3 regions of the Paenarthrobacter sp. A20 genome follow, and region 2 is predicted to be linked to each of the others. Evidence: predicted binding sites of a transcription regulator. Region 2 holds the regulator's gene; each other region holds the start of a gene.
What was found. Region 2 encodes LexA, which represses DNA repair genes until DNA is damaged. Its sites were predicted from a motif close to TCGAACANNTGTTCGA; they were not measured.

Region 1: a site for LexA is predicted at 1,295-1,310, ahead of J3D46_RS03550 (shikimate dehydrogenase). Genes of this name have one in related genera too.
Region 3: a site for LexA is predicted at 792-807, ahead of J3D46_RS11885 (LexA family transcriptional regulator). Genes of this name have one in related genera too.

Annotation. Positions count from the first base shown of each region.
Region 1 is NZ_JALJWH010000001.1:737,983-740,244, reverse strand. Features, by position in the region: gene J3D46_RS03560 (MFS transporter) at 1-229, opposite strand, end outside; gene J3D46_RS03555 (IclR family transcriptional regulator) at 433-1,203, shown strand; gene J3D46_RS03550 (shikimate dehydrogenase) at 1,408-2,262, shown strand, end outside.
Region 2 is NZ_JALJWH010000001.1:2,773,118-2,775,379, reverse strand. Features, by position in the region: gene J3D46_RS12940 (histidinol-phosphate transaminase) at 1-134, opposite strand, end outside; gene J3D46_RS12935 (LysM peptidoglycan-binding domain-containing protein) at 213-572, opposite strand; gene lexA (transcriptional repressor LexA) at 918-1,661, shown strand; gene J3D46_RS12925 (ATP-dependent DNA helicase) at 1,749-2,262, opposite strand, start outside.
Region 3 is NZ_JALJWH010000001.1:2,524,199-2,526,460, reverse strand. Features, by position in the region: gene J3D46_RS24965 (hypothetical protein) at 85-213, opposite strand; gene J3D46_RS11885 (LexA family transcriptional regulator) at 347-778, opposite strand; gene J3D46_RS11880 (hypothetical protein) at 937-1,701, opposite strand; gene J3D46_RS11875 (ATP-binding cassette domain-containing protein) at 1,900-2,262, opposite strand, start outside.

The DNA of each region.
Region 1 (2,262 bases), 2.0 Mb from region 2:
CGGGCCGGGCAACATAGGCGAAGCCGAAGGTTGCGAAGGACATGATGGCCGCGTTGGCGTCGGCCGAGGGGAAGAATACGTGGGGGAAGATCAGGGCCGCGGCAGAACCGAAGATGAAGAAGTCGTAGTACTCGACGGCGCTGCCCAGGAAGCTGGCAAGCGCGGCTTTCTTGGGTGTTCCGGTGGTTGTTTCAGTGCCTGGCGTCGCTGACGGCATTGTTTGGCTCATGGGTGGTTCCTTCTGTGACGACGATGTCGCGGATCTAGCTTCAAAGGGAAGACCAGAACGAGGTGCGGCCGGATCATCCCGAAAGTAACCACATGGTGAGAGCTACTTGTGCAATACAGCAATACTGGCTGTGAGTGGGGTCACTTGTCAAGAGATGTCACCACCATCTAGAAATAGCTCTCACTATGTGAGAGCATCGAGCTATGAGTGTGAAAGAGGACACAAAGACCGACATGGTCGGCAAAGCCCTAAGCCTTTTGGTACTTCTGGGCAATGAACCGCGGGGTGCAAGCGCGGCTGACCTGGCCAGGAGCGCCAGCCTGCCGTTCAGCACCACCTATCGCCTGCTGGGCTCGCTGACGCGCGACGGCTTTGTGGATTACGAGCCTGATGGCCGCCGCTACCACCTGGGATTGCGCGTGTTCCAGCTCGGTCAGAGGGTTTCCAATCATCACGGTTTCGCCGCCACTGCCTTGCCGGTCCTGCAGCGCGTTACCGAGCGCACGCATGAGGCCACCATCCTGTCCGTCCGCGACGGCAACCATCATCTGACGGTCAATAAGGTGGATGGCCCCAAGACCTTCCGCGTCACCAGCGATCCCGGCCATCTGGGTGCACTGCATACGACGTCGGTAGGCAAGGCCATTGTGGCGTTCGAAGAAGAGATCGAGCGGAAGCGCCTCCTGGAGGAGCTGCCCCTGGATCCACTCACGGAACATTCCATCACTGACCGCGACGCGTTCCGGGCGGAGATCGAGCAGGTACGCCGGCAGGGCTACGCGGTGATGGATGAGGAGAACGAGATTGGCATGCGTGCTGTTGCTGTGCCGGTTCTGAACTCCCAGGGCCACGCCTTCGCCTCCGTGGCCGTCGCTGTGCCCGTCTTCCGCCTGACCCTGGAGGAACTCATCGCCCACGTTCCCACTCTGCAGGAGGCTGCGGCGGAACTCGCGGCCCGCCTGCCCCAGCGCTGACCCAACTGAGTCGCAGTTAAAGCCGTTTTAGGGCCTCATAACGCCTTGAGCTGCGACTTGATTGGGTGCGCTCCCAGCAAATGTTCGCGATAAGAACATGCGTGCGGAAGATGAACACTTGTAGTAGTCTAAATAACACCCGGTCAGGCGGCGCCCCAGAAAAGCGCAAGAAGCCCGCGGTGCTGAAGTCAAAGGAGCTTTAGGATGAGCAACCGAGCCGAGTCCGTTCTGGTGGGCCTCATAGGCGAAGGCGTCATGCCCTCGCTCACGCCGCCCATGCACGAACGTGAAGCCGATGTGCAGGGCCTTCGCTTGCTGTACCGCCCCATCGACCTGTTGGAACTCGCGTTGCCGGCCACCGCCGTCGGTGATCTCCTGACCGCAGCACAGCGCATGGGCTTCAACGGCCTGAACATCACCCACCCGTGCAAGCAGCTGTTGCTTGGGCACCTTGATGAAATTTCCGACGACGCCCGTCGCCTGGGTGCCGTCAATACGGTCCTCATCCAGGACGGTCGGCTGATCGGCCACAACACGGACTTCTCCGGCTTCGGCGCTGCGCTCGCCACCGGACTGCCGGACGCGAAGCTGGACCGCGTGGTCCAGCTCGGTGCAGGCGGTGCCGGCTCCGCCGTTGCCTATGCGCTCCTCAAGGCCGGCGTCGGCACGCTGGACCTCGTGGACATGGATCCCGCCCGCGCCGCAGAACGTGCCTCCGAACTCGGCGGGCTCTTTCCGGAAGCCACTGTCACGCCGCGGAGCACCAGCGAGCTGAGCCAGGTCATGCCCCTCGCCGACGGCCTGGTGCACTGCACTCCCATCGGCATGGCGGCCCACCCGGGTCTTCCCTTGGACATCGAACTGCTGGAACCGCGCCACTGGGTGGCCGACATCGTCTACCGCCCCATCGAAACGCAACTGGTCCGCGAAGCACGCGCCAAGGGCTGCGATGTCCTGGACGGCGGTCGCATGGCAGTCGGCCAGGCGGCGGATGCCTTCCAGCTCATCACCGGGCGGGAAGCCAACCGCGAACGGATGCGGTCGCACTTCCTGGAACTG
Region 2 (2,262 bases):
GCGGGAACGCCATGAGTGTTCTCGTTGACATTGAGCAGGATAGGAACGTCAAGCTGCGGTGCGCCATAAGGGCTCAGTCCACGCAGGTTGGTCCGGAGGGGTAGTCGGTCTAGTCGCTCAAGCTGGTCACTCACCAAGACAGTTTAAGGGGCTACCGGGACTGCCGAGTAACTGTGACGCCGCGCCACCGGATCCAGCCACGGTGGAACGCGCTAGCTTGCCGGGACGAACAAACGCTGCCCGGGCTGGATCCGGCCACCATGGAGGTCGTTGAGCTGAATGATCTCGGAGATGACATCCCTGGGATCGCGCTCCGGAGCAGCTGCGCCGGCGATACCCCACAGCGACTGCCCGGGCTGGACCGTCACGGTCACCGCGACCGGCGGCTGGAGCTGCGCCTGCGAGTCCGAGGCCTTGGCAGGGGACGTAATGAAACCGGCCAGGCTCAGCAGCGCAGCCACCAGCAGCATTGCGGGGATGCCAAAGAAGACCATCCGACCCCGGCGGGTAAGACGCAGGCGCGTCGGCGCCTGGGTAGTGCGGAAATCAGCGAACGTAGTGATTGCGGACATGAGCTGAGCCCTTCTGAGCTATTGCCTTGCGCCGGATTCCGGTACATGGCTGCCAATTCTTTGTGTTCCCCTCCCCCGATCCCGGATGTTCGAACACTCTGTTCGAACATCCGTCATCCGGTTCGGGTTTATAGAACACATATTCGAACCTTGCTATGACATTTTTAGCACTTATCAACGAACGGTGTCGAGACTCGCTAGAACAAATGTTTGATAAACGCCTGTGCCTGCCCTACGTTTGAGTGAAGAAACAGCACTGTTTCAGTGGAACAGGAGGGTCTGACATTTTTTGCAGACCCGACACCCCTGGATCGTTCCGGGGCGAATGGAAAGGCACTGGCGAACATGGCAGCGAAAGCCACAGGCGGCGGGGCACCCCTGCGGAGCCAACAGCCTCAAAAGAGTCCCAAGAGCCTGACTGTCCGGCAGAAAAAAATTCTGGAGACCATCCAACGCTCGGTGAATGACAATGGGTATCCGCCAAGCATGCGTGAGATCGGTGACACCGTCGGCCTGGCAAGTTTGTCGAGTGTCACGCATCAGCTTTCCCAGCTCGAGAAGCTCGGCTATCTGCGCAGGGACCCCAAGCGTCCCCGTGCCATGGAAGTCCTGATGCCGTTGACGTTGGATGGCGGACCAATTCCCGGCGTCGAAGCCCCTGCGACGCTGCGCAGCGCGGGTGGCCTTGCCGTCACGGAGCTGGCCAGCGCCAGCGATACTGCCATGGTTCCCCTGGTGGGCCGGATCGCTGCAGGCGGCCCCATCCTGGCTGACCAGGCAGTGGAAGACGTCTTGCCCCTTCCCAGGCAACTTGTGGGCCACGGCGAACTGTTCATGCTGAAGGTGGCAGGCGACTCAATGATTGATGCCGCCATCTGCGACGGTGACTGGGTTGTTGTGCGCCGCCAGAACGACGCCATCAACGGCGACATCGTGGCCGCACTGCTGGATGACGAGGCTACCGTCAAGACGTTCCGTCAGCGCGATGGCCACACGTGGTTGCTGCCCCAGAACACCCAATACGAGCCAATCCTTGGCGACCAAGCCACCATCATGGGCAAGGTTGTCTCTGTTCTGCGTTCCCTGTAGGTGCCCACTAGGTAGGTACCCCAAGCCTCCTGGGCGGCTTTTGCCGCACCCAGGAGGCTTTGTTGGCCCCACGAGGCATTGTTGGACCTAGGAGGCCTTGGCGGAGCCCAGGCGTTCCAGCACGCCGCGCACAACCGCCCTGTCCGTCGTCGCCCAGAACGGCGGAAGCGCAGCCCTCAGAAAACCGCCGTAGCGTTCCGTCGACAGCCGTGAGTCAAGCACGGCCACGACTCCCTTGTCTCCCGTTGAACGGATAAGGCGCCCAGCGCCTTGTGCCAAGCGGATGGCGGCATGCGTTGCTGACACGGCCATGAAGCCATTCCCGCCCGACTGGGCGACTGCCCGGGAGCGGGCAGTCATCAGGGGATCGTCGGGGCGCGGGAAGGGAATGCGGTCAATCACCACCAGACGGCACGAACCACCCGGCACGTCGACGCCCTGCCAGAGTGACATGGTGCCAAACAGGCAAGTGTCCGGCTCATCTGCGAATTGCTTCACAAGGGCAGCCATGGTGGATTCGCCCTGGCAGAGAATGTCCATGTCAAGGCGCAGCCGCATGGCGTCGGCGGCTTCTTCGGCAGCTCGCCGCGAAGAGAAGAGA
Region 3 (2,262 bases), 250 kb from region 2:
AACCGCGTTGCAGCAGCGACCGAACTCCGCCCACAACATCAGCTCCAGTTCGATATCAACCTGCCGCTGATCACACCGCTTGGGTTAGTCGTGGGCGGGTTCGCCCCTGACTTGGTGGTCGGCGTGGTTGATGGTCTCCTGGATGAGCCGGAGTTTGGCGAGTTGCCAAAGAAGGTTGAGGCGGGTCGGTTCGGCCAGCATCCGAAGTGTCACGGCTGCGCTCTCGAGCAGTTCCGGCCCGGACTGACACCATCGAAGAGTAGACCCATCCTTCAAGTGCATATGTCGCGTATGTGCACTCAAAGATAGAACGGATCAACTCGGGGATCAGCGGGGGCGGCGACAGCTAGATGTGATGCAGGCACGTGGTTGCCACGCCCCAGATGGTCAGCTCAGACATTGCCGGCACGCGAATGTCCGGGTACTTGGGATTGTCCGCCTGGAGGATCACCCCTGAGGGCGTGACGCGGAGCCTCTTGATGGTCAACTCACCGTCAAGGACAGCCACGACGACGGACCCGTCCTTGGGCTCCAGCGCCCGGTTAACGATCAACTCGTCCCCATCGCTGATCCCGGCACCCTCCATGGATTGCCCCGTCACTCTCACCACGAAAGTGCTGGTGACATCCTTGATCAGGTGCTCATTGAGATCGATCCTGCCGTCAAAGTAGTCCTGGGCAGGCGATGGATACCCTGCCGCCACCGGGATTGGAGCCAGCAGTACCGACATCAGGGAAAAGCCCGCATCTATCACGCGGGGGCCGACGATCACGCCCACAACACACCTTTATTCGAATATATGTTCGATACTTGAGTGTACAGCGGTTGGCGGACATTGTTCGATCTCCACCCGAAACCTACCCGCGGAACCGTGAAATCGCGGGCCGGAGATGGCATGGCTGCTGGTCCCCGCCGGGGCGGGGAAGGCAGATAGAGCTATCCGCCGGTTCCCGGCCGGGCTGGTGCTGTGATCTCGCGCGCGGGCAGGACGGCGGCGTCCAGGATGGTACGGTTCCCGAGCGGCCGTTCGAGATCGACAGCGAAGGGCGTCGCCGGGTTTCCCTGACAGGTGGCCCACTGCGCCCCGGCGGGCTGCACCCCCAGGACGACCTCGACCGTGGACTCTGTTTCGACGAGCTTGACGACGTCAATCCGGCCTTCGGCGTTCTTCCCGGAGTTGCAGTCGAACTCCGTGACGAGGAGAGCCACGCGATCGGACTCAGGGGCCGGCGGCAACGAGGGATCAAGAGTGACTGCGCCGGCTCTCAGCTCGCCAAGGTCCAGCGTGGGCGTGCAGGTCGATGACTCGACGACCGCCCATACCGGTTTACCTGGTTCCGATGCCATGGAGTGGGTGGAAATGACGATATACATGTAGTCGCGGACATCGCCGTGGCCGTGATCCTGGGGAGCTGCGAGTTTGTTCATGAGCATCACACGATCGCTGCTCTCCTGCGCAATCAGCCAGGTGACCGGGTCAAAAGCCGTGACCCCACGGCCGGCGAGAGCCGGGGCGGCCTCCGGGCCGAGCTCGCTGGCCGGTCGTGGATTGTCCAGCGCCTGACGCGAAACCTCGTTGCCTTGGCACAGCACAACTTCCGGTCGGATTTCCGGGGTTGGGCTCCCGGCGGACGGCAGGCTGGCAGACGGCAAGCCGCCGGCCGGCTGTCCGAGCGATGCGCACCCCGTTCCCAACAGCATCAGGGCTCCGCAGGTCAATGTAAGGCGTGGTGCTGCTCTCAATAGTTTCCCCATGCCGCCAAGGCTACGCCGCTCACCGGACGGGACCCATCACCGGACGGGACCCATCACCGGACCAGACCTCATCATCGGGCAAGCCCCGCCCATTCGCGAACCTCTCCGGTCACTTTCCCGGCGCGTTGGCCACGTGAGGTGGCGTCAGATGTGCCGAAGATACCTCTGAGGTGCGTCCAGGAATGACCGCCAGTTAGCAACAAGATCAAGATCTTCCCAGTCGCGTGCCCGCAGGCCCCAAGGCCCGACTTCCAGGATCCGGGCGCCCGGAAGGGCCGCCAGAAGAGGTGAGTGAGTGGACATGATGACCTGGGAATCTCCGTGGGACAACAGGTCCTTCAGAACACTGAGAAGGCTGAGGCAACCGCTGAACGACAAAGCCGACTCGGGCTCATCGAGCACCCACAATCCGTGCCCCTTGAATCTGTCCAGCGCCAATTCCAGGAATGACTCGCCGTGGGACATGTCGTGGAATGGGATGTCCCCGGATGTGCTCGGGTTCATCTC